3 regions of the Pseudomonas extremorientalis genome follow, and region 3 is predicted to be linked to each of the others. Evidence: predicted binding sites of a transcription regulator. Region 3 holds the regulator's gene; each other region holds the start of a gene.
The links. Region 3 encodes FliA, which starts transcription of late flagellar genes. Its sites were predicted from a motif close to CTAAAGTTTNNNNNNNNNNNGCCGNTAA; they were not measured.
Positions count from the first base shown of each region.

Region 1 (10,643 bases), 3.2 Mb from region 3:
GTTGAGTCGGATGATGATGGGGCAGAAGCACCCGTTGAGGTAGCCAAGACCAATTTGAGCAAACGCCGCACCATCGACAATCTTCTGGAAGAACGACGCTTGCAAAAACAGCTGGCAGATTACGACTTCGATCTGTGATAGAACTGTCGACGGCCGGAAGCCTCCCTTACGGAGGCTTTTTTCTGCCGGTCACCCAGACAATGTGCGCTGCAGTGCCCTCCTCTATACCAAGCCGTTGCGCTGGGCCAGTTCGATCAGGTCCACAAGGGAGCGGGCGTTGAGTTTGAGCAGCAAACGTGTCTTGTAGGTGCTGACGGTCTTGTTGCTGAGGAACATGCCGTCGGCAATCTCCTTGTTGGTTCGGCCCCGGGCCAACTGCTGCAATACCATCATTTCCCGACCCGACAGACGCTCGACCATATCGGCCTCGCTGGCATTGCCCATGGTGGAGCGTACCGAGTTGAGTGCCTGGTTGGGGAAGTAGCTGTAGCCCGACAGCACCGCCTTGATCGCACTCAGCAACTCGGTCAGGTCCTGTTGCTTGCACACGTAGCCGGCAGCCCCCGCCTGCATGCAACGCATGGAAAAATGGCCAGGGGCCTGTGACGTCAGCACCAGCACCTTGAAAGGCACGGATTGCTTGGTAGAAGACAGCCGGCAAATAACTTCCAGCCCGTCAAGTTTGGGAATCCCGATATCCAGTATGACAATGTCCGGCATATGCTCCCGTGCAAGTTGCAATGCATCGACACCGTTATCGGTCTCGGCAACGACCTCATAACCATGACGTTCCATTAGCATACGCACAGCAAGACGAATGACGGGATGATCATCCACGATCAGCACTTTATTCATGAGAAAGTCCAATTTCGCTGTTCGAATTATTTAGAGCAAGCACAATAGCCTAGTCGTTTCCTGGTTGGCATAGCGTTCCCCCCCGAGCAACAGCAAGCAGAGACCCACCCCACAGCGATAAAGGAATCGCCCTACAAAAAAACGCTAACTCAGATGTATCCAGTTTTATAGATCCTTTCAGACCTTTCCGGGGACTTACATATTTTGAGTGAAATATCCATGGAGTATCTGGGGGTGGGTAAACGTGCCGCACACAACTCTCAGGAAATGCCCCTTCCCTCTGCACTCCACTCAGGAATCCCGACAAGAAATGTCCGACTGTTTTAGTTCCATTCAACATATTCTCTTACATCCTTAATTCCTACAGCGTATTCCGCGCTTTATACGTTTACCTCACTTTCATGAGTGAATCTTCTGTAAGACCAGTTCCTAGGCAGGTGTAAAAAAATCATTCGCCCTACAAACTTTCAACAACAGCACCCTCGAAGGCGCATTTGAAAATGCGTCGACTGAAAAATATCAACAAATGTTTAACCATCTATAAACATCGCAATTCCACACAAAATCCATAGGCAAAAAAATGGCCCCTGAATAAGGGGCCATTCTTAAAACCGGCTGAGACTTAGAACAACGAGCGACCTTTGTTGGCCGCAATGCGCATGCGCAGTGCGTTCAACTTGATAAAGCCTGCTGCGTCCGCCTGGTTGTAGGCGCCGCCATCTTCTTCGAAGGTAGCGATGTTGGCGTCGAACAGCGACTCATCAGACTTGCGACCGGTGACGATCACGTTGCCCTTGTACAGCTTCAGGCGCACAACGCCGTTCACATGCACCTGGGAAGCATCGATCATCTGTTGCAGCATCAGACGCTCAGGGCTCCACCAGTAGCCGGTGTAGATCAGGCTGGCGTACTTGGGCATCAGCTCGTCTTTGAGGTGAGCCACTTCGCGGTCCAGGGTGATGGATTCGATGGCCCGGTGGGCGCGCAGCATGATGGTGCCGCCTGGGGTTTCGTAGCAACCACGGGACTTCATGCCCACGTAGCGGTTCTCGACGATGTCGAGACGGCCAATACCGTGTTCGCCACCGATACGGTTCAAGGTCGCCAGCACAGTGGCCGGGGTCATTTCGACGCCGTCCAGCGCGACGATGTCGCCATTGCGGTAGGTCAGTTCCAGGTATTGCGGCTTGTCTGGAGCGTTCTCCGGGGAGACGGTCCATTTCCACATGTCTTCTTCGTGCTCGGTCCAGGTGTCTTCCAGCACGCCGCCTTCATAGGAGATGTGCAGCAGGTTGGCATCCATCGAGTACGGGGACTTCTTCTTGCCGTGACGCTCGATCGGGATCGCGTGCTTTTCAGCGTAATCCATCAGTTTTTCACGGGACAGCAGGTCCCATTCACGCCAAGGGGCGATCACTTTCACGCCTGGCTTGAGTGCATAGGCGCCCAGTTCGAAACGCACCTGGTCGTTACCCTTGCCGGTAGCACCATGGGAAATGGCGTCGGCGCCGGTTTCGTTGGCGATTTCGATCAGGCGCTTGGCGATCAGCGGACGTGCGATGGAAGTACCCAGCAGGTACTCGCCTTCGTAGACGGTGTTGGCGCGAAACATCGGGAAGACGAAATCGCGGACGAACTCTTCGCGCAGGTCGTCAATGTAGATCTCTTTCACGCCCATGGCTTGCGCCTTGGCACGTGCAGGTTCGACCTCTTCGCCCTGACCCAGGTCAGCGGTGAAGGTCACCACTTCACAGTTATAAGTATCCTGCAGCCACTTGAGGATCACCGAAGTGTCCAGGCCGCCGGAATACGCGAGAACGACCTTGTTTACGTCGGCCATGCCATCACTCCACGGGGTTGTACGGAAAGGCGTCGATTCTACCGACCAAAACCGTGGATTTACAGGGGCGCGACAGCAAATGAAGATAAAGCGACAGATTATGTCGAACGGGCGACCGATGGTCGCACCTTAAGACGTGTGTGCAGGGTTACTTGCGCCAGTGGCTTGGGGCGCCGGCTTCTCGGGGGCTGCCACGCGTTCAAGCTGGATATTCACACGACGATTGCGTGCCCGGTTGGCCGCATTGGTGTTGGGCGCAAGGGGGTAGCTTTCGCCATGGAAGCGCAGGGTGATCTGCGACTCCTGGATACCGTTGGCCTTGAAGTAGTCCATCACCGCCAAGCCACGGCGGCGAGAGACGTCGCGATTGGTCAGGCGGTTGCCGCTGTTGTCCGAATGGCCATTCAACTCGATATGGTTGACCGTCGGGTCGGCTTTCATGAATGCAAGAATCACGTCGAGTTTCTTCTTGGCGGCTGCGTCCAACTCGATACCGCCCCCCGGGAATCCGACTTCGGTCTGTTTGACCTGATCGTAATTCATCGGCAACAGCTTGGCGGTGCACAGCTGGTAGTCGTTATAAGCCTTATTGAATTTCACCGGCAACAAGCGGATTTCGGAGTAGCCGCCTTCACGGCCGTAGTGGCGGACCGTCGGGCTGCGCCCTTCCAGCAGTCCGGTGAACAGGCGACCGGCCTGGGCCTGCGAGCTATTGAACAACACATCGCCACTACCGGCACGCACGGCGCCGAGGTTGATATCGCCTCGGCCTGGCTGCCAAGGGGCGGCGGCAGCCAACAAGGTGGCCGAGCCTGTGCCCAGCGAACCGTTATAGGCTTTCAGACGAAATATTGCCTGCTCACCCGCCCGGCGCACGAACTCACCCGAACCGAAGTCTGTGATCGGCTGGGTCAGACGGCACTCGAACTGGTCGCCCTCTACCTTCCACTCAATGTTCTCCAGACGTGTCTGGAACGTGAGGGCCATCGCGGGCAGGCTGGCGAACACACTGAGCAGGGCTAGGTAATGCTGGCGCACGGGAGGCTCCACTGGTTTCTACAACACTTCAAAGCGTCATACATCGATAAGGCATACAAAAGGCTATCGGTTGCATCCTGCAAAACTTGATAGCGAGTGCCTGATAGAGTCTTTTCCGGTAGCATTCCCCCCAGATTGACCCGCCTGGAATCCCCAATGTCCGACCGCCTGACCCTGCTGCGTCCCGACGACTGGCATATTCATCTTCGCGATGGTGCTGCGTTACCCCACACCGTGGCCGATGTAGCGCGTACCTTTGGCCGCGCCATCATCATGCCTAACCTGGTTCCTCCGGTACGTAACGCCGAGCAAGCCGATGCCTACCGCCAGCGTATCCTCGCTGCACGGCCGGCCGGCAGCCGGTTCGAACCGCTGATGGTGCTGTACCTTACCGACCGCACCCAGCCCGAAGAAATTCGCGAGGCCAAGGCCAGTGGGTTTGTGCACGCCGCCAAACTGTACCCGGCCGGCGCCACCACCAACTCCGATTCCGGCGTGACCAGTATCGACAAGATCCTGCCGGCCATCGAAGCCATGGCCGACGTCGGCATGCCGCTGCTGATCCACGGTGAAGTCACCCGTGGCGATGTGGACGTGTTCGATCGCGAGAAGATCTTCATCGACGAACACATGCGTCGTGTGGTGGAGCTGTTCCCGACCCTCAAGGTCGTGTTCGAGCACATCACCACTGCCGATGCAGTGCAGTTCGTCACCGAGGCCTCGGCCAACGTTGGTGCGACCATCACCGCGCATCACCTGCTGTATAACCGCAACCACATGCTGGTAGGCGGGATTCGGCCGCACTTCTATTGCCTGCCGATCCTCAAGCGCAACACGCACCAGGTGGCCTTGCTGGATGCGGCGACCAGCGGCAATCCGAAGTTTTTCCTCGGCACCGACTCCGCGCCTCACGCCCAGCACGCCAAAGAAGCCGCGTGCGGTTGTGCCGGCTGCTACACCGCCTATGCCGCCATCGAGCTATACGCTGAAGCGTTCGAACAGCGCAACGCCCTGGACAAGCTCGAAGGGTTCGCCAGCCTCAATGGCCCGCGTTTCTACGGCCTGCCGGCGAATACCGATCGCATTACCCTGGTTCGTGAAGACTGGACCGCCCCTGCCAGCCTGCCGTTTGGCGAGCTGACTGTCATCCCGCTGCGCGCCGGTGAAACACTGCGCTGGCGCCTGCTGGAGGAAAGCAAGTGAGTGAAGACCATTACGATGACGAACACGAGCACAGCGGTGGCGGATCCCGTCATCCGATGGCCGAGCGGTTCCGCGGCTATCTGCCGGTTGTCATCGACGTAGAAACCGGTGGTTTCAACTGCGCCACCGATGCGCTGCTGGAAATCGCCGCGACGACTATCGGCATGGACGAACAGGGTTTTGTGTTCCCGGAACACACCCACTTCTTCCGCGTCGAGCCGTTCGAAGGCGCCAATATCGAAGCGGCTGCCTTGGAGTTCACCGGGATCAAGCTCGATCACCCATTGCGCATGGCAGTAAGTGAAGAAGCGGCACTGACCGATATCTTCCGTGGCGTGCGCAAGGCATTGAAGGCCAATGGCTGCAAGCGCGCGATCCTGGTCGGCCACAACAGCAGCTTTGACCTGGGCTTTCTGAATGCCGCCGTGGCGCGGTTGGACATGAAGCGCAACCCGTTTCACCCGTTCTCCAGCTTTGACACCGCTACTCTCGCCGGGCTGGCGTATGGCCAGACCGTGCTGGCCAAAGCCTGCCAGGCAGCCGGCATCGACTTTGACGGTCGTGAGGCTCATTCGGCCCGCTACGACACAGAGAAGACGGCCGAGCTGTTCTGCGGCATCGTCAACCGCTGGAAACAGATGGGCGGCTGGGAAGACTTCAACGACTGAAGTGGAATCCCGCGCATAAAAAAACCGGCCTTCTCAGGCCGGTTTTTTTTGCCGCAAACGTGGCTTACAGCTTGCCAGCGTTCTCGGTCAGGTAAGCCGCAACACCTTCCGGCGAAGCGTTCATGCCTTTGTCGCCTTTTTTCCAGTTGGCAGGGCAGACTTCGCCGTGCTCTTCGTGGAATTGCAGGGCGTCGACCAGACGGATCAGCTCTTCCATGTTACGACCCAGTGGCAGGTCGTTGATGATCTGGGAGCGAACCACGCCTTTGTCGTCGATCAGGAACGCGCCACGGAAGGCCACGCCGCCTTCGGACTCAACGTCGTAGGCCTTGGCGATGTCGTGCTTCATATCGGCAGCCATGGTGTATTTCACTTTGCCGATGCCGCCATCATTGATGGCGGTGTTGCGCCAGGCGTTGTGGGTGAAATGGGAATCGATGGAAACGGCTACCACTTCAACGTTGCGCGCCTTGAAATCGTCCATGCGGTGGTCCAGAGCGATCAGCTCCGACGGGCAGACGAAGGTGAAGTCCAGCGGGTAGAAGAACACCAGGCCGTATTTGCCTTTGATGGCTTCAGACAGTTTGAAGCTGTCTACGATTTCGCCATTGCCGAGGACGGCAGGTACGTCGAAATCCGGGGCTTGTTTGCCGACGAGTACGCTCATTGGTTATCTCCTGATGTAAGGGTGACGATTGAAGTAAAAGGACCGGCCTTGAGTCTGCCGTTTATAAGCGACAGCCCTGTGACGCAGTCACGCTTCGTGAAGACCGACCATCATACACTGAAAAAACCGTTCGTCAGTGCGGGCACGGTGCCAGTGAATACCCTACGATTCTACTTTGACAATCATTCTCGTTAACATTAAGATCCACCGCACTTAAGCCTTAAACCCGCGATGGTTCTCCCTTATGTATGTGTGCCTCTGTACTGGCGTCACCGACGGAAAAATCCGCGAAGCAATCTATGAAGGTTGCTGCAGCTACAAGGAAGTGCGTGAAGCCACCGGCGTTGCCAGCCAGTGTGGCAAATGTGCTTGCCTCGCCAAGCAAGTGGTACGGGAAACCCTGACACAGCTGCAGACCGCTCAGACCGCGCTCCCCTATTCAGCAGAATTTACACACGCCTGATTAGGCATGTTTTAAAGAACCGGACTTAGTGTCCGGTTTTTTTATGCCCGCAATTCAATAAGTTAGCGCTAAGACGCGGAACACAAACATTCTTATTCCGATTAATTTTCATTTATTATTCAATAACTTAGGTTTGACACTAGGGATTTCGCCGCTCAAACTCCGCTTTATACACAGCGATTACAGGGCAGGACCCCAGTCATGAAAGGCGACATCTCAGTCATCCAGCAACTCAACAAATCCCTTGCCAATGAACTGGTCGCGATCAATCAGTACTTTCTGCATGCACGCATGTATGACGATTGGGGCCTGGAAAAGCTGGGCAAGCGCGAATACAAAGAATCGATCAAGGCCATGAAGGACGCGGACGCGCTGATCAAGCGCATCCTGTTCCTGGAAGGCCTGCCGAACGTGCAGGACCTGGGCAAGCTGAGCATCGGCGAACACACCCAGGAAATGATAAGCAGCGACCTGGGTTTCGAACGCAAGAGCCACAGCGACCTCAAGGCCGCCATTGCTCACTGTGAAACCAAAGGTGACTTCGGCAGCCGCGAACTGCTGGAAGACATCCTGGAAGACCAGGAAGAGCACATCGACTGGCTGGAAACCCAACTGGGCCTGATCGATAAAGTCAGCCTGGAAAACTACCTGCAGTCGCAGATGGGCGAGTAACCCCGCTTCCTGTAGAAGCAAAAAAGCCCCGCTCTCTCTCGAGAAGCGGGGCTTTTTATTGCAGGCCAATCACGCGTCGGTCTTGGCCGCCGCATTTGCCGCTGCTTCTTTGATCAGCGTTTGCAACGAACCATCAGCCGCCATCTCAACGATGATGTCGCTGCCGCCGACCAGTTCACCGGCAACCCACAGTTGTGGGAAGGTCGGCCAGTTGGCGTACTTCGGCAGGTTGGCGCGGATTTCAGGGTTTTGCAGGATATCCACGTAAGCGAATTTCTCGCCGCACGCCATGATGGCCTGGGAAGCTTTCGCGGAGAAACCGCACTGAGGAGCATTAGGCGCGCCCTTCATGTAAAGCAGAATGGTGTTGTTGGCAATCTGCTCTTTGATCGTTTCGATGATATCCATGGAACACCTCGGCTGGAACTTTGCGACTCACAGGTCGGCACGGTGGCGCATTGTAACGCAAAATTCCAGCGTGGTGCTCAGGCGGCTGCTACCTGCACCGGAACGCCATTGAGTGCGGCATTGCCCGACAACTCATCCAACTGCCGCTCGTCGGTCAAATCGTTGGCGCTCGCCCCCGGCTGTCCGCTGGCGATTGTCATCTGCACGCCTGGACGGCCATGGCCCCAACCATGCGGAAGGCTGACTACGCCGGGCATCATGTCCAGGCTGGCCAGGACTTCCACTTCAATCATGCCGATGCGCGAACTCACGCGCACGCGCTGCCCATCGCTCAACTGCCGACTGGCCAGATCATCCGGGTGCATGAGCAATTGATGACGTGGCTTGCCCTTCACCAGCCGATGGTAGTTGTGCATCCAGGAATTATTGCTGCGCACGTGACGGCGGCCGATCAACAGCAGTTCATCGGCCACTGGCAACGGCTGCGCGGCAAAACGCGCCAGGTCGGCAAGGATCACCCCCGGCGCCGCCTGCACCTTGCCATCAACGGTTTTCAAGCGTGCCGCAAGATTGGGCTGCAGCGGCCCCAAGTCCACACCATGAGGATGGTCCGCCAGCACGGCCACCGACAACTTGTGGCTGGACGCATCACCGTACACCCCGGCACGCAGCCCGAAGTCGATCATCTGCGCAGGCGGCATGGTCGGCTTGAGCACCGCGCCCGTCTGTGCGGCAAAGGCCTTGGCCAGGCCGACAAAGATCTCCCAGTCATGCAGCGCGCCCGCAGGCTTGGGCAGGATTGCGCGATTGAAGCGGGTGACATTGCGCACCGCGAACATATTGAAGGTGGTGTCGTAGTGATCATTCTCCAGCGCCGACGTGGACGGCAGGATCAGGTCGGCATAGCGCGTGGTTTCGTTGATATAAAGGTCGATGCTGACCATGAACTCCAATCCGTCGAGGGCTTGTTCCAACTGCCGGCCGTTGGGCGTCGACAACACCGGGTTGCCCGCCACCGTCACCAACGCACGGATTTGTCCTTCCCCTTCGGTGAGCATTTCTTCGGCCAATGCTGACACCGGAAGCTCGCCGCCATACTCCGGGCGCCCGGAAACCCGGCTTTGCCAACGATTGAAATGCCCACCACCAGTCGATGCAACCAGATCCACCGCCGGCGTAGTGCACAGCGCCCCTCCCACGCGGTCCAGGTTGCCGGTCACCAGGTTGATCAGTTGCACCAGCCAATGGCACAGCGTGCCGAACGCCTGGGTCGATACCCCCATGCGTCCGTAACACACCGCCTTGTCGGCGGCAGCAAAGTCCCGCGCCAACTGGCGGATCTGTTCGGCAGGCACCGCACACTGACGGCTCATGGCCTCGGCGGTAAAGCCGGCGATGGCGCGACGAACCTCCTCAAGGCCTTCCACCGGCAAATGGCTGGTGCGGGTCAGGTTCTCGCTAAACAACGTGTTGAGCACTCCGAACAGCAATGCCGCATCACCACCCGGGCGCACGAACAGATGCTGGTCGGCCATCGCCGCCGTCTCGCTGCGCCGTGGGTCGACCACCACCACTCTGCCGCCCCGGGCCTGGATCGCCTTGAGGCGCTTCTCCACATCAGGCACGGTCATGATGCTGCCGTTGGACGCCAGTGGGTTGCCGCCCAGAATCAACATGAAGTCGGTGTGATCTATATCCGGGATTGGCAATAGCAGGCCATGGCCGTACATGAGGTAGCTGGTGAGGTGATGGGGTAACTGGTCTACCGAGGTGGCGGAAAACCGATTGCGCGTCTTCAACTGGCCCAGGAAGTAATTGCTGTGGGTCATCAGTCCGTAGTTGTGCACGCTGGGATTGCCCTGATACACCGCCACTGCATTCTGCCCATGCCGCGCCTGAATCCCTGAGAGCCGCTCGGCTACAAGCGCAAAGGCGTCTTCCCAGGCAATCGGCTGCCATTCACAGCCCACCCGCAGCATCGGCTGGTGCAGGCGGTCGGGGTCATTCTGGATATCCTGCAGCGCCACAGCCTTGGGGCAGATATGCCCGCGACTGAATGTATCCAGCGGATCCCCTTTGATCGAGGTGATCGCCAGGCTGCCGTCGTCGGCCTGGGTGGTTTCCAGGGTCAGGCCACAAATGGCTTCACACAGATGGCAGGCACGGTGGTGGAGAGTCTTGGTCATGGCCAGTCTCTTTTATAGGGGCTTTGATCCCACTATGGGCCGGGAGCGGCAGGCGCGCCAGCAACGTTCGCCACGTGAATCGACCAGCATCAGGCCCGGCCATGAGCAAGCGTGAGCAAATGTTTCAAAACCCGCCCCATAGCCTCTGAAACCGACCCAGCCTGGTCTGCGCCCGCCTCCGCGCATTGCAAAAGGTCTCGGCGCCAGTGTACAAATGGCCCGCTGCTGTCTGGAATTCATCTTCAAAAGCGCTTCGGCGCCCTGCTTGAACACCCTTAAAAACCGTAGCCCTATTGGTAAGACGCGACATTTAATTATAAGATCGCGCCTTCCCCTATTTCGTCGCCCCGTGCGGCTTTCGCCGCAGGTCTCGCCCGTTGTCACAACAAACAAGGCTTTGAGTATCTGCGGTCTGTTGCAAAAAGGTAGTTAATGATGAGCGCAAGGCACTTTCTCTCCCTGATGGATTGCACGCCCGAAGAGCTGGTCAGCGTGATCCGTCGAGGCATTGAGCTTAAAGACCTGCGTAACCGCGGCGTACTGTTCGAGCCTTTGAAAAACCGCGTGCTCGGCATGATCTTCGAGAAGTCGTCGACCCGCACCCGTGTGTCGTTCGAAGCCGGCATGATCCAACTCGGTGGCC
Region 1 is NZ_CP089519.1:1,384,025-1,394,667, reverse strand. Features, by position in the region: gene LUU92_RS06045 (PA3496 family putative envelope integrity protein) at 1-138, shown strand, start outside; gene LUU92_RS06040 (response regulator transcription factor) at 223-855, opposite strand; gene LUU92_RS06035 (argininosuccinate synthase) at 1,478-2,695, opposite strand; gene LUU92_RS06030 (flagellar protein MotY) at 2,825-3,733, opposite strand; gene pyrC (dihydroorotase) at 3,890-4,936, shown strand; gene rnt (ribonuclease T) at 4,933-5,604, shown strand; gene LUU92_RS06015 (peroxiredoxin) at 5,669-6,271, opposite strand; gene LUU92_RS06010 (bacterioferritin-associated ferredoxin) at 6,516-6,734, shown strand; gene bfr (bacterioferritin) at 6,936-7,406, shown strand; gene grxD (Grx4 family monothiol glutaredoxin) at 7,476-7,814, opposite strand; gene LUU92_RS05995 (molybdopterin oxidoreductase family protein) at 7,892-10,000, opposite strand; gene argF (ornithine carbamoyltransferase) at 10,436-10,643, shown strand, end outside.
Region 1: the regulator FliA is predicted to act here: its motif matches at 3,797-3,824, upstream of LUU92_RS06030 (flagellar protein MotY).

Region 2 (10,643 bases), 720 kb from region 3:
TGCACGATCACCATACCCGGGCACACGCGCGGCAGTGCCGTCAGCACGGCTTCCAGCGCTTGGGTGCCGCCGGTGGAGGTGCCGATGGCGACGATACGCTCGGTGGTCTGGGCCATGGCATGCCCATTGGCGGCGGGCAGGATCGCATCGGCACTGAGCTTGCTGGCTGGAACCAAGGGCGGGCTGACGCTGCGTTTTCCCAGGTTCCTGACATTGGAGTTTGCGGCGGCCCGGATCGCGGCCACCAACTCGGCCGCCGATTCAATCAGGAAACTCTTCAAACCGGTTGAGGGCTTGGTGATGATTTCCACAGCGCCCGCCGACAGCGCCTGCAGGGAGGTTTCCGCGCCTTTCTGGGTCAGCGAGGAGCAGATCACCACCGGCGTCGGCCGCTCGCTCATGATTTTCTTGAGAAACGTGATGCCGTCCATGCGCGGCATTTCGACATCCAGCACGATCACGTCCGGCCATTCCCGCGCCAGTTTGTCCATGGCGAAAATCGGGTCGGAAGCCGCCCCCATGACGTGGATATCCGGCGTATCGCTGAGAATCGCCAGCAGTACCTGGCGCACCACGGCCGAATCATCGACCAGCAGCACACTGATTTTTTTGGTAGGCATCTTCTTGAAGTATTCCCATTGGTTGGTGCCGAACCCAGACGTTGCCGTTCCACAGGTCGAACATGATCGTGCGGTAACCGGTACTGCCCATGTCCTGGGCGGTCAGGTGCAGGTGATGACGCTCGGCCAGGGCCAGCGCCGCGCGAATATTCAGGCTGGCGACGTCCTGCGTCGGCAGACGACGTTGCAGATCAGGAAACATCTCGCCGCCGCCGAACAACTTGACCTGGTAATCCCGTGCATGCGTGCCATTGATTTGCGCGTGACGCAGCAGCAGTTCCAAGGCTTCGTCGGCATACCGGCCATCGAGGGGCTGATGGTTGCGCAGGCGCCCCGGCAGCATGAAGTGACACATGCCGCCGATCAGCCGCTGCGGATGCCAAAAGGTGATCGCCACACAGGAGCCGAGCAAGGTCCGCAGGCGCGTCGGCCGCGTTGCAAAACTGACTTGGCCAGGCGCCAATACCACTTCGGTCGTACCCACAGGCTTTTTCATGGCTTGCGGTAAATCGACGGCGCCACCAGCTTCAAGGTGTCATTGACGCCGTGGAGGCTTTCGGAGTGACTGATGATCAAATAACCACCACGCTTAAGCAGCGGCAACAGACGCGCGACCACCTGGCTCTTGGTCTGCTGATCGAAATAAATCATCACGTTGCGCAGGAAAATCACCTCGAACTCCCCCAGCGCCGGCAGCGCTTCGTTAAGGTTGACCTGGATAAAATTGACGCGGTTGCGCAAGGTCTTGTCGATCAGGACGGTGCCCTCCTGACGCCCCATGCCCTTGAGGCAGTACTTGACCAGCAGCGGCTGGGGCAATGTCTCGATGCGTTCCATTGAGTAATGCCCCGTGCGCGCCTTGGCCAGTACCTGGGAGCTGATGTCCGAGCCGATCACTTCCCAGGGCGTGGTGCCGAGGCTTTCGGCCAGGGTCATCGCCAGGCTATAGGGCTCTTCGCCGGTGGAACTGGCCGCGCTCCACACGCGAAACATCCGGCCCGGCGCGGCCTGGGGCAGCACGTGCTGACGCAGGAAGTCGAAGTGCTTGGGCTCGCGAAAAAAATAGGTTTCGTTGGTGGTCAGCAAATCCAGCGCAACCTGCAGTTCGCCCTTGCGCTGGTCATTCATGATCAGCTTGAAATACTCACCATAGCTCTGCAGCTCATAGTGCTTGAGGCGCTTGAACAGGCGCCCGGCCACCAGGGCTTTCTTGGCGGGCGACAGGTTGATGCCGGCCGCCCGGTACAGCCAGGTCTGGAACTGACCGAATTCATGATCGTCGATGGAGACGGTATCTGACATGATCGAGCCTCAACGCAGGTCGAGGTCAGGGGCCGGCGCCTGGCCAGCCTCGGCCAGGCTGGACATCTCGTCGATAGACAGCACCTTGTCCACTTCCAGCACGATCACGAATTTGCCCTCGACCTTGGCCATGCCACTGATGAAATCGGCGCGAATGCGCGCACCGAAGCTCGGTGGCGGTTCGATCTGCGTGGCCGGGATCTCCTGCACGGCAGATACCGTATCGACCAGCAGCCCGATGTCCTGTGGCTGACCGTCCTCGGTACTCGCCTCGATGATGATCACGCAGGAACGCCGGGTGATCGCCGAGTTGGCCCGCCCAAAGCGCGCCGACAAGTCCACCACCGGCACCACTGCGCCGCGAAGGTTGATCACCCCGCGCACGAAAGCGGGCATCATCGGCACCACGGTCAGGCTGCCGTATTCGATAATTTCCTTGATCCCCAGGATGCCGATGGCGAACATTTCGCCGCCCAGCATGAAGGTCAGGTACTGCGCATCCTCATCGACCGCCACCGCGGTCTGCCGAGTCGTCATTACTGCGCCCATGTCACTACTCTCCCTTGTAGGCCCGCATCGATCGTGCGATCAGAAGCGGGTGAAATCCGATTCGTCCGGGGCACTGGCCATGGTGTAGGCGAACGCCTTGCGCGGCGGCGTTGGTTTGGTGCGCGGCGGTTGACGGTTGGGCGTGCTGCCGGAGCTGTCCACGCCGGTGCTTTGCACCGCAGCCTTGGACGCGGAATCCAGCACGAAGAAACTCATGGCCTGTTGCAGTTGCTCGGCCTGGCTGCTCATTTCTTCGGCCGTGGCCGCCAGTTCCTCACTGCTCGAGGCGTTTTGCTGGGTCACTTGGTTGAGCTGGGTCATCGCCGTGTTGATCTGCGCGACACCGGCGGCCTGTTCTTCGGACGCCGCGCTGATTTCCTGCACCAGGTCGGACGTCTTGTTGATGGAAGGCACCATTTCGTCGAGCAACTTGCCGGCTTTCTCGGCCATCTCCACGCTGCTGGAAGACAGTTCGCCGATTTCCTGGGCGGCGACCTGGCTGCGTTCGGCCAGCTTGCGCACTTCGGCGGCCACCACGGCGAAACCCTTGCCGTGCTCGCCGGCCCGGGCGGCCTCGATGGCGGCATTGAGCGCGAGCAGATTGGTCTGGTAAGCGATGTCATCGATGATGCTGATGCGCTGGGCGATTTTCTTCATCGCCACCACCGTCTGCTGTACCGATTCGCCGCCCTCGGTGGCTTCCTTGGCCGCTTTGCTGGCCATGCCATCCGTGACCTTGGCGTTTTCGGTGTTCTGGTTGATGCTGGCGCTCATCTGTTCGACCGACGCACTGGTTTCCTCGACACTGGCGGCCTGTTCACTGGTGGCCTGGCTCATCGATTGCGCGGTGGCGCTGACTTGTTCGGAGGCGCTGGCAAGGTTATCGGAGGCGTTACGCACTTCGCCGATGATATGGGCCAGCTTGCCGACCATGTTGCGCATGGCGTTGAGCACCATGCCGGTTTCATCTTTGCCACCTGGCTCGATGTGCGCATTAAGGTTGCCTTCGGCCAATTGCTCGGCGGCGCTCGCCGCCTGGCGCAACGGCCGGGAAATGATCCGCGCGATGAATATCGCCAGGCCCAGACCGATCAGCAGGGATGCGGCCAGTACCGCGATGATCGACACGCGTGAGCTTTCATACAGCGCCGAGCCCTTGTCACCCGCGGCAGTGGCGCCGGCGTCATTGAGCTCGACCATTTTCTGCAGGCGGTTGGTCACCTCATCGAAATGCCCTTTGGATTCACCCCGGAGCAAACTGCGCGCCTGGGCTTCCTGGTTCTGACGGGAAAACTCCAGGACCTGCTTGCTGCTCGCAATGTAGGCGTCCCATGCGCTTTTCACGCTAAGCAGGAGTTGACGATCTTCATCGTTCGACAGCAATTGCTCGTAGGTCTGCATGCGGGTTTCGAACTGCTGGCGCGCCTCGGCGGCTTCGCGTTCGGCCTGGGCCTTTTCTTCGGGAATCTCGGTACCGATGTGGCGGTTTTCTTTCAAGCGATAGTTGGCGGCAAAAAAACGCATGCCTGCGGCTGCACGCATGGAGGGCATCCAGTTGCCCTTGATGTCCTGGGCGGCCTGGTTGACGGCACCGAGCTGAAGGATAGCGAAGGCGCCCATGGCCCCGGTGAGGGCCAGGACCACCAGGAACGAGCTGATCAGCTTGGTGGAAATTTTAAGATCGTAGAACCATTTCATCGGGGAACCTCCATGGAATTGCAAAGACGTCAGCGGGCGACGAGCGGTGGCGACTGAGGCGCCTGGGCCGTGCGGGCTTCCAGTTGTACGATTTGATTGAGTAGCGCCGGTACATCCAGGATCAAGGCCACCGCGCCGCTGCCCAGAATGGTCGAGCCACTGATACCGCGCAGTGCGCCGAACAGCTTGCCCAGGGGCTTGATCACGGTCTGGAACTCGCCGTGCAGGTCATCGACCACCAGCCCGGCCTTGTGCTCGGCATAGCGCACCACCACCACGTTCTGACGGCGCGCGGCCGGGCCTTCGTGGCTGAAGTGGTCGCGCAGGTCCACCAGGGGCAGCACCTCGCCACGCAGGTCCAGATAGCCCTGATCGCGGCTGGACTGGCGCTGGCGTTCATCCAGCTCGACGCATTCCTGGACCATGTCCAGCGGAATCACGTAGGTGGATTGGTCGATGCCGACCAGGAAGCCATTGATGATCGCCAGGGTCAGCGGCAAGCGAATGCGCACCACCGTGCCCTGGCCTGGGCGGCTGTCGAGGTCCACGGTGCCGCGCAACAGCGTGATATTGCGCTTGACCACGTCCATGCCGACGCCCCGCCCGGAGAGGTTGGTGACGGCCTCGGCGGTGGAGAAGCCCGCTTCGAAGATCAGGTTGTAGACCTCCTGGTCGGTGAGCACCGCGCCGCTGGCCACCAGCCCGCGTTCCTGGGCTTTTTCCAGAATGCGGTCGCGGTTGAGCCCGGCGCCGTCGTCGGCGATTTCGATAACGATGCTTCCAGAGTCGTGGTAGGCATTCAGGCTCAGATGGCCCTTGCTCGACTTGCCCGCCGCACGTCGCGCATCGGCACTTTCGATACCGTGGTCCATGGCGTTGCGCAGCAGGTGCATCAGCGGGTCGCCGATCTTCTCGACCACGGTCTTGTCCAGCTCGGTCTCCGCGCCACTGATGATCAGCTCGATGTCCTTGCCCAGTTCCTGGCTGACATCGCGCACCACGCGACGGAAGCGGTTGAACGTGTCGCCGATGGGGATCATGCGCAGGTGCAGGGCACCATCGAGAATCTCTTCCACCAGCCCCGACACCGTCGAGGTGGCCTCTTGCAGCGGGTCGTTGTTACAGGAGCGCGCCAACAGGCTGGCGCCGGCGCTGGCGATCACCAATTCGCCGACCAGGTTGATCAACTCGTCGAGCTTGTCGGCGTTGACCCGAACATAACTGCCGTCGCGGGTTTTCGCCTCGCTGTTCGCTGGCTGGCGCTGAGGCGACGCGGGGGCCAGGCCTGGCTCGGCTTGCGCGATCAGGTCACTGCCGATGGCGACGCTGCTTTCGGGCGTTTCGTCGACCACGCTGATGTGCACGTCACAGTCGTCGCGCACGAAGTCGAACACTTCGTTGAGCGTGGCATGGCTGGCCGTCGAACGCAGGTCGATCTCGAAGCCCAGGTAGCAGCTTTCCGGGTCCCAGTGCTCCAGGGCGGGGATGCTGTCGGTCAGGGTGGTGACCTGCACCATTTGCCCCAGCGTATCGAGGTAGCGCAGGAACGACAGCGGGTCCATGCCATTACGGAACACGTCCACGCCGAAACGCAGAGAAATATGCCAAAGCACGTCGGCCCCCGTGTCGTCGTGCACCGCAGCGGGTACGACGTCGGCGGTGGCGGTGCGCAGCGGCTGGTAGTCGCTCAGCGCCTCGCGCAAGGTCTCACCGCGCTCCAGCGTGGCCGGGGTCGGCGTCTCACCGCGACTGGCGACCACGTCGATCAGTTCAAGCATGTGGTCGCCGCACTTGAGCAGCAGCGCGATCAACGCCGCGTCCACCGCCACACTGCCATCGCGCAGGCGGTCGAGAACGTCTTCGACGATATGCGTGAACCCCACGATCGACGCGAGGCCGAACAGCCCGGCGGAACCCTTGATAGTGTGCGCGGCGCGGAAAATCGCGCCGATGGCATCCTGGTCACCGGGGTCGCTTTCCAACTGCAGCAGGGATTGCTCCATGGCCTGCAGCAGCTCGCGCGCCTCGACGATGAAGGTCTGCAGTGCCTGATCGAGATTGATGCTCACCTGGACTTTCCTTGTCGATCAATGAACGGGACAGTGCCGCTTAAAGCGCGGCGCTGCGACACAGTTGGAGCGCCTGCATGACTGCCTGGCTCTGGCCTGTCACACTCAAGGCGGTGCCGGCAACGCCGGCTTCACGCTGGATGACGGCCAGCAACTGCAGGCCGGCACCGTCCATTTCCGTCACCTGGGACAGGTCCAGTTCCAGGCGCGGGACCGCGCCCATCTGCGACAACAACGCGCCCGCCAGTTCAGCGACGGTGTAGATCGTGAGTTCGCCGTCGATGCCCACATGGGCGGTGTCGTCGATTGTTTCGTGAGTGATCGGCATGGTGGCCTCCCTGGCGCCGGGTGTCAGGGCAGGATCAATTTGGAGACCGCCGCCAGCATCTGCGCCGGCTGGAACGGCTTGACCACCCACGCCTTGGCGCCCGCGGCCTGGCCTTCGGCCTTCTTCGATTCCTGAGATTCGGTGGTCAGCATGATGATCGGTGTGAACTTGTAGTTGGCCAGCTTCTTCACCTCCTTGACGAAGGTGATGCCATCCATGTTGGGCATGTTCACGTCGCTGATGATCAGGTGCACTTTTTGTCCGGTCAGCTTGTTCAGGGCGTCCTTGCCGTCGCTGGCCTCGATCACGTCGTAACCGGCGCTTTTCAAGGCGATGCCGACCACTTGGCGCACGCTGCTGGAATCGTCGACCACTAATACATTCTTCGCCATGATGTGCTCCTAAAAGAAAGTGATGTCTTGGGAATTCGACTGCACAGCCGCCTCGCCGCGATGGAGGCGTCGTTGCTCGTCAGTGGCATAGGTGGTTTCCATGCGCGCCAGCCATTGGCGGGCGTCGATGGCCAGCGGCTGGTCCGGGGTCTGGTTGGCCTGTTGCAGATGGTCATGCAGCGCGTGCATGTTGTCGCGCACGTGACTGAGGATCTGGCTGACCCGGTCCTGGAATTGCAGGTTGACCAACACCTCGGTCATCTCATCGCGGATGCCGTAGCTTTCCTGCTTGAGCAGGTCGGCGGATTCGGCCAGGCGCCCAGTGATGTTCTGGAAGCGTGTGAGCACCATTTGAATACTGTTTTCGGACTCGGCCACCGAATGGCTGTCCTGGTCGGCACTGCTGGACGCGGCCTGCACCAATTGAGTAATGGCGTTGTTGATGATGTCGACCTTGGCCGACATCTGCTGGCCCGTTTCACTGGATTTGCTCGACAGGCTGCGCACCGCATCGGCCACCACCGCGAAGCCGCGACCGGCCTCACCGGCGCGCGCCGCTTCGATGGCCGCGTTGAGGGCCAGCAGGTTGGTTTGTGCAGCAATCGCTGCCACATCAGCGGCCATGGTACGCAGCTCGCCCGTGTAGGCGGTCAGGCTGCGCACCTGCGCCAGGGTCTGGTCACGGCTGGTTTGAGTGGCCTTGAGCGAATTGATCACCTGGCTCAACTCGCTGTCACTGCGCGCCAGCACCTCAAGCGCGCCGTCAGCGGCCTGCCCGTCCAGCTCGCCGGCCGCGTGCTGCGACGCTTGTACCGTTTCCTCCAAGCGAGTGGCGATCCCGGTGAAACGGTTCACCAGGCTCACGATCGCTTCCTCGGTCTGATGGCGCGAGCTTTCCACCTGCTTGGCCCAGATGGGCATGGCACCCAGCAATACCTCATCGAGCTGTGCACGCGAGGCCAAGCCGTCATGTGCGTGCGCACTCGATTGGTCCGCCTGCGCCTGCGCAATCGCTCGCTGCAGTGCGTTGCGCTGTGAAGCCGCGCTCCAGGCACAGGCACCGAGGCCGACCACCACCAGTACCGCGCAGGCCACCAGATTGGCCGGCGAGGTTGATTGCACGAGTATCCACAAAACGGCCGGCACGACCGGGATCAAGGCGAACCAACGGAAACGAGGATAAACGGGAAGGGGCATGCGGCTGGATGGGCGCTGGGGCATGAGTTCGGTCCTTGAACAGTGTTGCGGATATAAACGACATAGTGTTTATCCGCCCCTAGCGCCTCAACTTTAGGTCTGTTGAGTGCCTTCCGTCTGGTTTATGACCGATATGTTAATGACCCGTGGACCTGAGGCAGGCATTCCTTGAGGCCGCCCTTGCCGGGCGGCCGGTAGGGTTATTTCAACAAGGCAATCAGCGCGCAGACCACCGTGATCGCCAACGCCGGCCATTGCATCGGCATGAAAAAGAAGTGGTGGCGCACGCCATCGGCGTGCGGTTGTCGGTTCAGCACAAAGCCCAGCAGGGTGTTGATCGCTGACCCCACCCCGAAGCCGAGCAACACCTGCATCAGCGATGTGTTGCCGGGTTTGACGCTGGGGTCGGGCCACAGCCCCGTCAATAGCAGCACCATCGCCACCGGTGTAAACAACGTCAGCCAGCCTGCGCCGCGATAGATCATCATTTAATCCTCAGCTGTGACGCTGCTGGCTCAAGCCCGCTCGCGTGTTTGTTGTTGCGCCGCAAACACGGCATCGAGGGTATTGAGGAACAGGTCGTGACTCAGAATGCCGGTAGAGATGGTCGACAACACGGGTTTGCCGCTCTCGTCCTTGATCACCACTTTTTCGGTCCAGGCGTTGAGGTCGACGCTGCGCAGCGACGACATCGGCACTTTGTGGCCCTGGTACTCGAGGGATGCGCGGCTGACGACGATTGGCGAGGTGGTGATTTTCAGGAAGTTGCCACTCACGCGTTTGCCCCAGACCTGCCCCGAGCTGATGCAGTTGAACGTCACAGCCCCGCCCATCTCCAGCGTCGCGATCACTGCCGGCATGCGTGCGCGAACGTGCAATTCACGCACCAGTTGTTGGAATTCGTAAAAGCCTTTGAGGCTTTCAATCACCCGATGAAACGGCTCGGACGCGTTTCGACGATAGGCCAGGTTGGTGATCATGCCGGTCATCACGGTTTGCCCGGAGCCGAACAAGTACAGGTCTTCGATATCGGCAAACGCCGTGTACTCGCGTTGCTCGTTGATGATGCGTTCGATGCCGAACTCAAACACGTTGTAGCGTGGCGCGCGCAGTTTTTTGTGCCAGGCGTAGGCTGCAAACACGCCCACGGCAAGAACGACCAGCAAGGCGCTGGTGGCGTAGATCAGGGTATGTGGGTTGGCAAAGTTCAAGGCCATGCCACGTGATGTCTGGAGGTTGACCGGGCCATCGTTGCCCGGTGGCAGTATCGTGCTCAGGTACATCACAAAACCGGCGAGGGCCAATAACACAACCCCGAATATCAAACTGAAAATCAGGAAGCCTTTGCCGTGGCGGAAACTCGCGATCAGCTCGCCGGTGGCCGAAGGTGCTTGGGTAGGGGATGACTGCATAAGTGTTTGCGTCCTTGTAATGGGTTAAGCCTTGCACACTGTCAGTCTGGTGGCCGGGTGCATTTGGCACGGCGAGTTGGAACATGGCTAATTAATATCGTTCCTTGGGAAGATGACTTCACAGGAGGGTGAGCCTGGCAGTTCGCGGTATTGGGGTCTTTTTTTTCCTGCCTGGAACAGTGATCATCGCCCTCCCCCAAGCCCTAGGAACCAAGACCATGGAGTTGACGCTGGAAGCTGTTGCGCTTTTTGCACTGAAGCTGGTGCACGAGACGGATGGCGGCAGCCCGGTCTTGCGGGACGATCCGGTGATGGATGGGTATGAGCGGGAGGTATTCGGGCTGCTGGTGCGGCAGGGAGACTTGGCGGCCATTCAATCCAAAGTCGCGGAATCTGTGGATCAAGCGCTTGAAGCACTGGGCGGGGCCGATACGGTGATGGGGCGCGAGTTGCAGCGCTTGGCGCTGGGCGTGCGCCAGGCGTCGACACTGGATGAACTCAATGACCCGCTCAACGCACTCAAGGATTACCTGAAAGCCATCCTGTAACGCACGGTTCAGCGCCGCCCCTCCACCGCCATCCGCACCGCCAGCCCCATCAATACCGAGCCCATCAACCAGCGCTGCACCACCTGCCAACCCGGCCGGGTAACGAAAAACACCGCGATGGACCCCGCCATTGTGGCAATCACCGCGTTGACACTCACGCTGATGAAAATCTGCGTAAAGCCCAGCACCAGGGATTGCGTCAACACGCTGCCATGACCGTTCGGGTCGATGAACTGCGGCAGCAACGACAAATACATCACTGCCACCTTGGGGTTGAGCAGGTTGGTCACCAGGCCCATGGTGAACAGCTTGCGCGGGCTGTCCTTGGGCAGATCCCGCACCTGGAACGGCGAACGCCCACCCGGCCGGATCGCCTGCCAGGCCATGTACGCCAGGTACAGCGCGCCGCCGAAACGCAGCGCGTCATAGGCAAACGGCACCGCCATGACCAGGGCCGTGATCCCCAAAGCCGCGCACACCATATAAACCAGAAACCCCAACGCCACGCCGCCGAGGGAAATCAACCCG
Region 2 is NZ_CP089519.1:5,297,613-5,308,255, forward strand. Features, by position in the region: gene LUU92_RS23930 (protein-glutamate methylesterase/protein-glutamine glutaminase) at 1-620, opposite strand, end outside; gene cheD (chemoreceptor glutamine deamidase CheD) at 583-1,116, opposite strand; gene LUU92_RS23940 (CheR family methyltransferase) at 1,113-1,922, opposite strand; gene LUU92_RS23945 (chemotaxis protein CheW) at 1,932-2,471, opposite strand; gene LUU92_RS23950 (methyl-accepting chemotaxis protein) at 2,511-4,169, opposite strand; gene LUU92_RS23955 (chemotaxis protein CheA) at 4,199-6,238, opposite strand; gene LUU92_RS23960 (STAS domain-containing protein) at 6,279-6,566, opposite strand; gene LUU92_RS23965 (response regulator) at 6,590-6,958, opposite strand; gene LUU92_RS23970 (methyl-accepting chemotaxis protein) at 6,968-8,179, opposite strand; gene LUU92_RS23975 (hypothetical protein) at 8,356-8,643, opposite strand; gene LUU92_RS23980 (hypothetical protein) at 8,671-9,567, opposite strand; gene LUU92_RS23985 (hypothetical protein) at 9,786-10,115, shown strand; gene LUU92_RS23990 (LysE family translocator) at 10,124-10,643, opposite strand, start outside.
Region 2: the regulator FliA is predicted to act here: its motif matches at 8,225-8,252, upstream of LUU92_RS23970 (methyl-accepting chemotaxis protein).

Region 3 (10,643 bases):
TTGCGCTTGGGTGCGGGCGAATGCGAAGACGCAGGCGCCGCCGTGCGAGCGGGTGCCACCGCAGGCCGTGCCACCGGCGCAGGCGCAGGGCGCGCAAACGACGATGTCGGTGCCGCTGGAGCCGGTGCTGGCGCAGCGGTTGGCGCAGGCGCGCTGAACAGGCTGCGACGGTTACTGCGCGAAATGCTGTGCACTTTCTCGCAGAGCATCTGCTTGACCTTCTCGGGGTTGCGCGAGATGTCTTCGAAATTCTTCGGCAGGAAGTCCACCGCGCCGGCGTCCAGCGCATCCAGGGTGACCCGGGCGCCTTCGTGCGTCAGCGAGGAAAACATCAGGACCGGGGTCGGGCAGCGTTGCATGATGTGCCGGACTGCCGTGATGCCATCCATCATCGGCATCTCGTAGTCCATGGTGATCACGTCCGGTTTCAACGCAATGGCTTGATCAATCGCCTCTTTGCCGTTGGTGGCCGTGCCGACCACCTGGATCGTTGGATCGGCGGAAAGAATTTCCGAGACGCGGCGGCGGAAGAAACCCGAATCGTCCACCACCAGGACCTTGACTGCCATAAACACTCCGTTAGGCGGGGCGGGCACTACCGCCCTGCCCCACCAGAATCAAATACGCCGAGCGGCGTAACGCTTGAGCATGCTCGGAACATCGAGAATCAGCGCGATCCGACCGTCACCGGTGATGGTCGCACCCGACATGCCCGGGGTTCCCTGCAGCATCTTGCCCAAAGGCTTGATGACCACTTCTTCCTGGCCAACCAGTTGGTCGACGACAAAGCCGATGCGCTGGGTGCCCACGGAGAGAATCACCACATGGCCTTCGCGCTGCTCTTCATGCTTGGCCGATGCCACCAGCCAGCGCTTGAGGTAGAACAGGGGCAATGCCTTGTCGCGCACGATCACCACTTCCTGGCCGTCCACCACGTTGGTGCGCGACAGGTCGAGGTGGAAGATTTCGTTGACGTTGACCAGCGGGAAGGCGAACGCCTGGTTGCCCAGCATCACCATCAGGGTCGGCATGATCGCCAGGGTCAACGGCACCTTGATGACGATCTTGGAGCCCTGGCCCTTGGTCGAGTAGATGTTGATCGAGCCGTTGAGCTGGCTGATCTTGGTCTTCACCACGTCCATGCCGACGCCACGGCCGGACACGTCGGAAATCTCGGTCTTGGTCGAGAAGCCCGGGGCGAAGATCAGGTTGTAGCACTCGGTGTCGGTCAGGCGGTCGGCGGCGTCCTTGTCCATCACGCCGCGCTTGACCGCGATGTTGCGCAATATGGTCGGGTCCATGCCTTTGCCGTCGTCAGTGATCGACAGCAGGATGTGGTCGCCCTCTTGCTCGGCGGCCAGGATCACCTTGCCGTTGCGCGACTTGCCCGAGGCTTCGCGCTCTTCCGGGGTTTCCACGCCGTGGTCCACGGCGTTGCGCACCAAGTGGACCAGCGGGTCGGCCAGGGCCTCGACCAGGTTCTTGTCGAGGTCGGTTTCTTCGCCCACCAGTTCCAGGTTGATTTCTTTCTTCAGCTGACGCGCGAGGTCGCGAACCAGGCGCGGGAAGCGCCCGAAGACTTTCTTGATCGGCTGCATCCGCGTTTTCATCACGGCGGTCTGCAGGTCGGCGGTCACCACGTCGAGGTTCGACACGGCCTTTTGCATGGCTTCATCGCCGCTGCTCAGGCCCAGGCGCACCAGGCGGTTACGCACCAGTACCAGTTCGCCGACCATGTTCATGATGTCGTCCAGGCGCGCGGTATCCACCCGCACGGTGGTCTCGGCTTCACTGGCAGGCTTCTCGGCTGCCGGTGCCGGGGCGGCGCGCGCCGGAGCAGGTGCGGCGGCCGGAGCCGGTGCTGGCTTGGCGGCTGGAGCAGGCGCAGCGGCCTTGGCGGCGGCCGGTGCAGCTGTCGCAACCGCAGCGGCCGGGGCCACTTCACTGAACTTGCCCTTGCCGTGCAATTCGTCCAGCAGGGATTCGAACTCGTGATCGGAGATCAGCCCATCGCCCGCAGGAGCGGCACTGGCAGCAGCCGGTGCCGCAGCCGTGGCGGCGACTTCCGGCAAGGCGTCGGCCGCGAAGGTGCCCTTGCCATGCAGTTGGTCGAGCAATGCCTCGAACTCATCGTCGGTAATATCGGTGCTGGCGCTGGCCGCCGGTGCATCCGCAGCCGCAGCGGCGGGTGCCACGGCGTCAGCCGCAAACTGGCCTTTGCCATGCAACTGGTCGAGCAGCGATTCGAACTCAGCGTCGGTGATGTCTTCGCTGGTCGGTGCGGCGACCGGCGCGGCCGGTGCTTGCGCCTCGGCCTTGACGGCACTGAGGGAGTTGAGCAGCTGCTCGAACTCGCTGTCGGTCACATCCGGTTCGGCCTCAACCACAGGCTCCGGCGCGGCTTCAACCACCGGTGCGGCCGACGTGTCGGCAGGCTCCGCATAGCGCGCCAGGGCGGCCAGCAGTTCCGGGGTCGCCGCCGTGATCGGGGCACGCTCACGCACCTCGCTGAACATGCCGTTGACCGCATCCAGTGCTTCGAGAATCACGTCCATCAACTCCGAATCAACGTGACGCTCACCCTTGCGCAGGATGTCGAACACGTTCTCGGCGATGTGGCAGCACTCCACCAGCTCATGGAGCTGGAGGAAGCCGGCGCCCCCTTTTACAGTGTGAAAACCGCGAAAAATTGCATTGAGCAGGTTCGCATCATCCGGTCGGCTTTCCAGCTCGACCAGTTGCTCGGACAACTGCTCTAAAATTTCGCCGGCCTCTACAAGGAAATCCTGAAGGATTTCTTCATCGGCGCCGAAGCTCATGTGGGTGCTCCTTAGAAGCCTAAACTGGATAACAGGTCATCGACATCATCTTGACCCGATACAACGTCTTCACGTTTATCGGCATGAATCTGCGGACCTTCACCCTTGGCGAGATGTTTTTGTGGATCTTTTTCCGAGAGGATCGCTTCGCGGTCATGTTCGATGCCGGCGAAACGGTCAACCTGGCCTGCCATAAGCACCAATTTGAGCAAGTTGCTTTCCACTTCGGTGACCAACTGGGTCACACGCTTGATCACCTGACCGGTGAGGTCCTGGTAATCCTGGGCCAGCAGAATGTCGTTGAGGTTGCTGGAAACCGTACGGTTTTCCTGCTCGCTGCGTGACAGGAAACCGTCGACCCGACGCGCCAACTCGCGAAACTCCTCGGCCCCCACTTCCCGGCGCATAAAGCGGCCCCAGTCGTGGCTCAGGGCCTGGGCCTCAGTGGCCATGCCGTTGACCAGGGGCGTGGCGTTTTCCACCAGGTCCATGGTGCGGTTGGCCGCCGCCTCAGTCAGCCTGACCACATAGGACAGGCGTTCGGTGGCATCGGTGATTTGCGAGATTTCTTCGGCCTGGGGCATGTGCGGGTCAATCTGGAAATTGACGATCGCACTGTGCAGCTCGCGTGTGAGCTTGCCCACTTCCTGGTACAGGCCGCGGTCACGGGTCTGGTTGAGCTCATGGATTAACTGCACCGCGTCGCCGAACTGGCCTCTTTCAAGGCTGTCGACCAACTGGTGAGCATGCTTTTTCAGGGTCGACTCGAAGTCTCCCTGTGACGTTTCTTTATGCTCCATAGCTCCCCCGCGATGGCATTAGCCGTGGATGCGTTCGAAGATTTTTTCGATCTTCTCTTTCAAGGCCAATGCCGTGAATGGCTTGACCACGTAACCGTTGACCCCGGCCTGGGCGGCTTCGATGATCTGCTCACGCTTGGCTTCGGCGGTGACCATCAGCACAGGCAGGCTGCGCAGCTTTTCGTCAGCGCGCACGTGGCGCAGCAAGTCGATACCGGTCATGCCCGGCATGTTCCAGTCCGTTACCAGAAAGTCGATGCTCCCGCTGTTGAGGATCGGAATGGCCGTAATGCCGTCATCCGCCTCGACCGTGTTTGTGAACCCAAGGTCACGCAACAGGTTTTTTATGATCCGCCGCATCGTTGAGAAGTCATCAACGATGAGGATTTTCATGTTCTTGTCCAATTCGACCTCCAAGCAGTCTTAAACGCGCCCAGCACCTGGACGCGCCATTTCAATCAACAGGCATTACACAAAAAGGACTGCCGGGGGCACCACGGGTCGAACCCGCGAAGGCCGGTTGCCCTCGCGGTATCGTCTGCAGTGTCCCCACACTGCCTGTTCAGCGCGCTCGCCACTCTCCCAAACGCCCCCGCAAGCGGGCTGCGCACTGGCTGTGCAACTGGCTGACCCGCGATTCGCTGACACCCAGGACCTCACCGATTTCCTTGAGGTTCAGCTCTTCGTCGTAGTACAGCGCCAACACCAGCCGCTCACGCTCCGGCAAATTGGCAATCGCGTCCGCCAACGCTCCCTGGAAACGCTCATCTTCCAGGTCACGCGATGGCTCCATATGAGCACTCGCGCCGTCCTCGTGCAGCCCTTCATGTTCGCCGTCCTGCAACAGGTCGTCGAAACTGAACAGGCGGCTGCCCAAGGTATCGTTCAAAATCCCGTAGTAATCGTCGAGACTCAATTGGAGTTCGGCCGCAACTTCGTGATCTTTAGCGTCGCGACCGGTTTTTGCTTCAATTGCGCGAATTGCGTCACTGACCATGCGTGTGTTGCGGTGTACCGAACGCGGCGCCCAGTCACCTTTGCGCACTTCATCGAGCATCGCGCCACGGATGCGGATGCCCGCATACGTCTCGAAACTCGCCCCCTTGCTCGCGTCGTATTTGGTCGACACTTCGAGCAGGCCGATCATGCCCGCCTGGATCAGGTCTTCGACCTGCACGCTGGCGGGCAGGCGTGCCAGCAGGTGATAGGCAATGCGCTTGACCAGGGGCGCGTAGCGCTCGATCAACTCGCCCTGGCTGTCACGGGCAGACTTCTTGTAAGCGTTGTAGCCGGTCGCTGTCATAGCACGGGTCCTGCGCTCGTCTGATGCACCAATCGCTCGACGAAAAACTCCAGATGCCCCCGGGGGTTGGCGGGCAACGGCCAGGTATCGACCTTCTGGGCAATAGCCTTGAACGCCAATGCACACTTGGAACGAGGGAATGCTTCGTAGACTGCACGCTGCTTTTGCACAGCCTTGCGCACACACTCGTCGTAGGGAACTGCGCCGACGTATTGTAAGGCGACATCGAGGAAACGATCCGTGACCTTGGTCAACTTGGCGAACAGGTTGCGCCCTTCCTGCGGACTCTGGGCCATGTTGGCCAGGACGCGGAAGCGGTTCATGCCGTAATCACGGTTAAGCAGTTTGATCAGGGCGTAGGCGTCGGTGATCGAGGTGGGTTCATCGCAGACCACCAGCAACACTTCCTGCGCGGCGCGCACGAAGCTGACCACGGATTCGCCGATCCCGGCGGCGGTGTCGATCACCAGCACGTCGAGGTTGTCGCCGATGTCACTGAAGGCCTGGATCAGGCCGGCATGCTGCGCCGGGCTCAGGTGCACCATGCTCTGGGTGCCGGAGGCGGCCGGGACGATGCGGATGCCACCGGGCCCTTGCAGCAGCACATCGCGCAGCTCACAACGGCCCTCGATCACATCGGCAAGGGTGTGCTTGGGCGTCAGCCCCAGCAGAACGTCGACGTTCGCCAACCCCAGGTCAGCATCCAGCAGCATGACGCGACGGCCAAGCTCTGCCAGGGCCAGGGACAAATTCACTGACACGTTAGTTTTTCCGACGCCACCTTTGCCGCCGGTCACCGCGATCACCTGTACGGGATGCATGCTGCCCATTTTATTTCTTTACCTTGTCTTGCTTAGACGCAGGCTACATGGCTTGGCCGCGTGAATCGCTTGCAGACCATCGATGTAGATACTTTTCACGGTGTTCATACCGTCCTCAACCTACCCGCTTCGCCGGGTTGTGGTAGAGGTCGGCGAACATATCGGCCATCGCTTCCTCGCTAGGCTCGTCTTGCATTTGCACGCTGACTGCACGGCTGACCAACTGATGACGGCGCGGCAGATGCAGATCATCCGGAATCCGCGGCCCGTCGGTCAGGTAGGCGACCGGCAATTCATGACTGATGGCCAGGCTCAGCACCTCGCCCAGGCTCGCGGTTTCGTCGAGCTTGGTGAGGATGCAACCGGCCAGGCCGCAGCGCTTGTAACTATGATACGCAGCGGTAAGAACCTGTTTCTGGCTGGTGGTTGCAAGCACCAGGTAATTTTTCGACTTGATGCCACGCCCGGCCAGGCTTTCCAACTGCATGCGCAAGGCCGGGTCGCTGGCTTGCAGGCCGGCGGTATCAATCAGCACCACGCGCTTGCGCAGCAGCGGGTCGAGGGCGTTGGCCAGGGACTGGCCCGGGTCGACATGGGTCACCGGCACATTGAGAATGCGGCCCAGGGTCTTGAGCTGCTCCTGGGCACCAATACGGTAGCTGTCCATGCTCACCAGCGCGATATTCTGAGCGCCGTACTTGAGCACGTAACGGGCGGCCAGCTTGGCCAGGGTGGTGGTCTTGCCCATGCCGGCAGGGCCGACCATGGCGATCACACCGCCCTCTTCCAGAGGTTCGATTTCCGGGGTGGCAATCATCCGCGCCAGATGGGCCAGCAACATGCGCCAGGCCTGGCGAGGCTCTTCGATCTCGGTGGTCAGGGCCAGCAGGTCGCGGGACAATGGGCCGGACAGGCCGATGCGTTGCAGGCGGCGCCACAGGTTGGCCTGTTGCGGTTTGCTGCCTTGCAACTGGTTCCAGGCCAGCGAGCCCAACTGCACTTCGAGCAGTTCACGCAAACCGTTGAGTTCAAAGCGCATCGAATCGAACACGCGCTGGTCAACCGCCGCTGCCGGGGCTGGCGCAGCAGGACGCGGCGGCTCTTTGAAGGTCGGCTCAACCAATGGCTCGGCGGCGGTCAGCGGCAGGCCAGCGAACAACTGACGATTGGTGGTGGCATCGCTGTCGCCACGCATGCTCAGTTCAGCCTGGGCCGAGACGATGCGCGAAGCGGTCTTGCGCAGCTCGTCTTCGAGCTCCATGTTCGGCACGCGCGGCGCCAGGGCCGAAGGGGTGTAATCCAGGGCAGCCGTCAGCTCGACACCGCCGGCAATACGACGGTTGCCGATAATCGCGGCGTCGGCGCCCAGCTCATCACGAACCAGTTTCATGGCCTGACGCATATCGGCGGCGAAAAAACGCTTCACTTGCATAACCCACTACCCTCAGCCGTTGGGCCCTACTGTCGCGACGATAGTCACTTGCTTGTTGTCAGGAATTTCCTGATAAGCCAAAACGTGCAAATTCGGTACTGCCAGGCGCCCAAACCGCGACAACATCGCCCGGACCGGGCCTGCCACCAGCAGGATCACCGGTTGGCCTTGCATTTCCTGGCGTTGCGCGGCGTCGATCAACGAACGCTGCAGCTTCTCGGCCATGCTTGGCTCCAGCAGAACGCCCTCTTCCTGGCCTTGTCCTGCCTTCTGAATACTATTGAGCAATATTTGTTCCAACCTGGGTTCCAAGGTGATCACAGGCAGCTCGGAGTCAAGCCCTACAATGCTTTGCACGATTGCACGCGACAATCCGACGCGCACCGCAGCCACCAGCGCGGCAGTATCTTGACTCTTGGCGGCATTGTTGGCGATAGCCTCGGCAATGCTGCGAATGTCGCGCACCGGCACCTGTTCGGCCAGCAACGCCTGCAATACCTTGAGCAACTGGGACAGCGACAGAATGCCCGGCACCAGCTCTTCGGCGAGTTTTGGCGAGGCTTTGCCGAGCAAACCCATCAATTGCTGGACTTCTTCGTGGCCGATCAGCTCGTGGGAGTGCTTGTACAGGATCTGGTTGAGGTGGGTGGCGACCACGGTGCTGGCGTCCACCACGGTGTAACCCAGGGACTGCGCCTGGCTGCGCTGACTGATTTCGATCCATACCGCGTCCAGGCCAAAAGCCGGATCTTTGGCGGTAATGCCGTTGAGGCTGCCGAACACCTGCCCCGGGTTGATTGCCAGCTCGCGGTCCGGGTAGATCTCGGCTTCCGCCAGGATCACGCCCATCAGGGTCAGGCGGTAGGCGCTGGGCGCCAGGTCAAGGTTGTCGCGGATATGCACGGTGGGCATCAGGAAGCCCAGGTCCTGGGACAGCTTCTTGCGCACGCCCTTGATCCGCGCGAGCAATTGACCACCCTGGTTGCGGTCCACCAGCGGAATGAGGCGGTAGCCGACTTCCAGGCCGATCATGTCGATCGGGGTCACGTCATCCCAGCCCAGCTCCTTGGTTTCCTGGGCGCGGGCCGGGGATGGCAGCAGTTCCTGCTGGCGTGCAATCTCCTGCTGGGCCTGGACCTTGACCGCATTCTGCTTTTTCCAGAACAGGTAGGCCGCACCGCCGGCCAGGGCCGCCATGGTCAGGAACGATACGTGGGGCATGCCCGGCACGATGCCCATGATCGCCATGATGCCCGCCGCCACGGCCAGGGCCTTGGGCGAGGCGAACATCTGCCGGCTGATCTGCTTGCCCATGTCTTCGGAGCCCGAAGCACGGGTCACCATGATCGCCGCTGCTGTGGATAACAACAGTGATGGCAATTGCGCCACTAAACCGTCACCGATGGTCAGCAAGGCGTAGACCTTGCCCGCATCGCCGAAGGTCATGCCGTGTTGGAAGATACCGACGGCCATGCCGCCGATGAGGTTGATGAACAGAATCAGCAGGCCGGCGATGGCGTCACCGCGCACGAATTTGCTGGCACCGTCCATGGAGCCGTAGAACTCGGCTTCCTGTGCCACTTCCAGGCGGCGTGTCTTGGCCTGGTTCTGGTCGATCAGGCCGGCGTTGAGGTCGGCGTCGATCGCCATTTGTTTGCCGGGCATGGCGTCGAGGGTAAACCGCGCGCTCACCTCGGAAATCCGCCCGGCGCCCTTGGTCACCACCACGAAGTTGATGATCATCAGGATCGCGAACACCACGATACCCACCACGTAGTTACCGCCGATCACCACCTCGCCGAAGGCCTGGATCACCTTGCCGGCGGCGGCATGGCCGTCCTGACCGTGGAGCATCACCACGCGGGTGGACGCCACGTTGAGCGCCAGGCGCAACAAGGTCGCCACCAGCAGGATGGTCGGGAACACCGCGAAATCCAGCGGCCGCAAGGCATACACGCAGACCAGCAGCACCACGACGGACAGGGCAATGTTGAAGGTAAAGAACACGTCGAGCAGGAACGGCGGCATCGGCAACATCATCATTGCCAGCATCACCAGCAACAACAACGGCACACCCAGATTGCCCCGCGAGAGGTCAGTCAGGGTGCTGCGTGCCGTGCCGAGCATTTGAGAGCGATCCACCAGTATTCCTCGTGTCCTTTGAAGCAAAGTTTTGACGCGGCTGGGCGTCCTGGAGGCGGTATTGCAAGAAGCCTTCCAACTTTTGCTTTAGAGGGCAGATCGCTCTCGGGCAACTCCTTGAAACGATCAGTGAGGACGAAACTACAAGGGCTTGACGTTATCGGCCTGCGGACCTTTTGGACCTTGAGTGATGCCGTATTCGACTTTTTGATTCTCTGTCAGGCTTTTGAAACCCTCTGTCTGGATAGCCGAAAAATGGACAAAAACATCCGAGCTATTGTCGTCCGGCTTGATAAACCCAAACCCCTTCTCCGCGTTAAACCACTTCACCGTACCTGTTGCCATTGCCGTTCTCCTGACATCTCACTCAAGGACTTGCTGGATGACCCTGACATCGGACGCAAAAACGCCGTCAGGTCGATGGATCTTCTGAAAGACCACCTGCACCCCCACCGCAAGCCGGACGTCCCGCGAACCAATGAGATCCACCGGAACGGCCTCGCCATCCACGACAATCAAACCCTTTCCAGTTTTCCGGTTATAGGATTTGACGATGCCTCTGATAACCCGATTCAAAACCACTCTCCCTGCATCTCGTTTACAGCCTGCGCGCAGTGCATAGGGCAATAGAACCGCGAGCAGCGCGCTTTGGCTACTGTGAAGTCTGACAGGTAGACGACAGTTATCGATGAGTGGTAGGCAGAGCGGGAGTACGTCAGGAATCGCGGCGCAAATCCGGCGGAATCGGCAAATCCTTGAGCGGATCCGGGCGCTTGCCTTTGCCGGCGCGGTATTGGCGAATCTGATAGACATACGCCAGCACCTGAGCCACCGCCAGGTACAACCCGGCGGGAATCTCCTGGTCGAGGTCGGTGGAGTAGAAAATCGACCGCGCCAGCTCCGGCGACTCCAGCAACAGGATGTCGTTGGCCACCGCAATCTCGCGGATCTTCAAGGCGGTAAAGTCGCTGCCCTTGGCCAGCAGCATCGGCGCGCCGCCCTTCTCCGGGTCGTATTTGAGGGCGACGGCATAGTGGGTCGGGTTGGTGATGACCACATCGGCGTCGGGCACCGAGGCCATCATCTTGCGCTGGGACATCTCGCGCTGCAGTTGGCGGATGCGTTGCTTGACCTCGGGGCGCCCTTCCTGGTCCTTGTGCTCGTCGCGCACTTCCTGTTTGGTCATCAACAGTTTCTTGTGGCTTTCCCACAACTGGATCGGCGCATCCACCGCCGCGATGATGATCAGCCCGGCCGCCATCCACAGCGCACTCCAGCCCACCACCTGCACGCTGTGGATGATCGCCGATTCCAGCGGTTCATGGG
Region 3 is NZ_CP089519.1:4,573,829-4,584,471, forward strand. Features, by position in the region: gene LUU92_RS20485 (protein-glutamate methylesterase/protein-glutamine glutaminase) at 1-569, opposite strand, end outside; gene LUU92_RS20490 (chemotaxis protein CheA) at 618-2,819, opposite strand; gene LUU92_RS20495 (protein phosphatase CheZ) at 2,831-3,619, opposite strand; gene LUU92_RS20500 (chemotaxis response regulator CheY) at 3,638-4,012, opposite strand; gene fliA (RNA polymerase sigma factor FliA) at 4,182-4,922, opposite strand; gene fleN (flagellar synthesis regulator FleN) at 4,919-5,752, opposite strand; gene flhF (flagellar biosynthesis GTPase FlhF) at 5,859-7,175, opposite strand; gene flhA (flagellar biosynthesis protein FlhA) at 7,188-9,302, opposite strand; gene LUU92_RS20525 (cold-shock protein) at 9,459-9,662, opposite strand; gene LUU92_RS20530 (cold-shock protein) at 9,681-9,899, opposite strand; gene flhB (flagellar biosynthesis protein FlhB) at 10,033-10,643, opposite strand, start outside.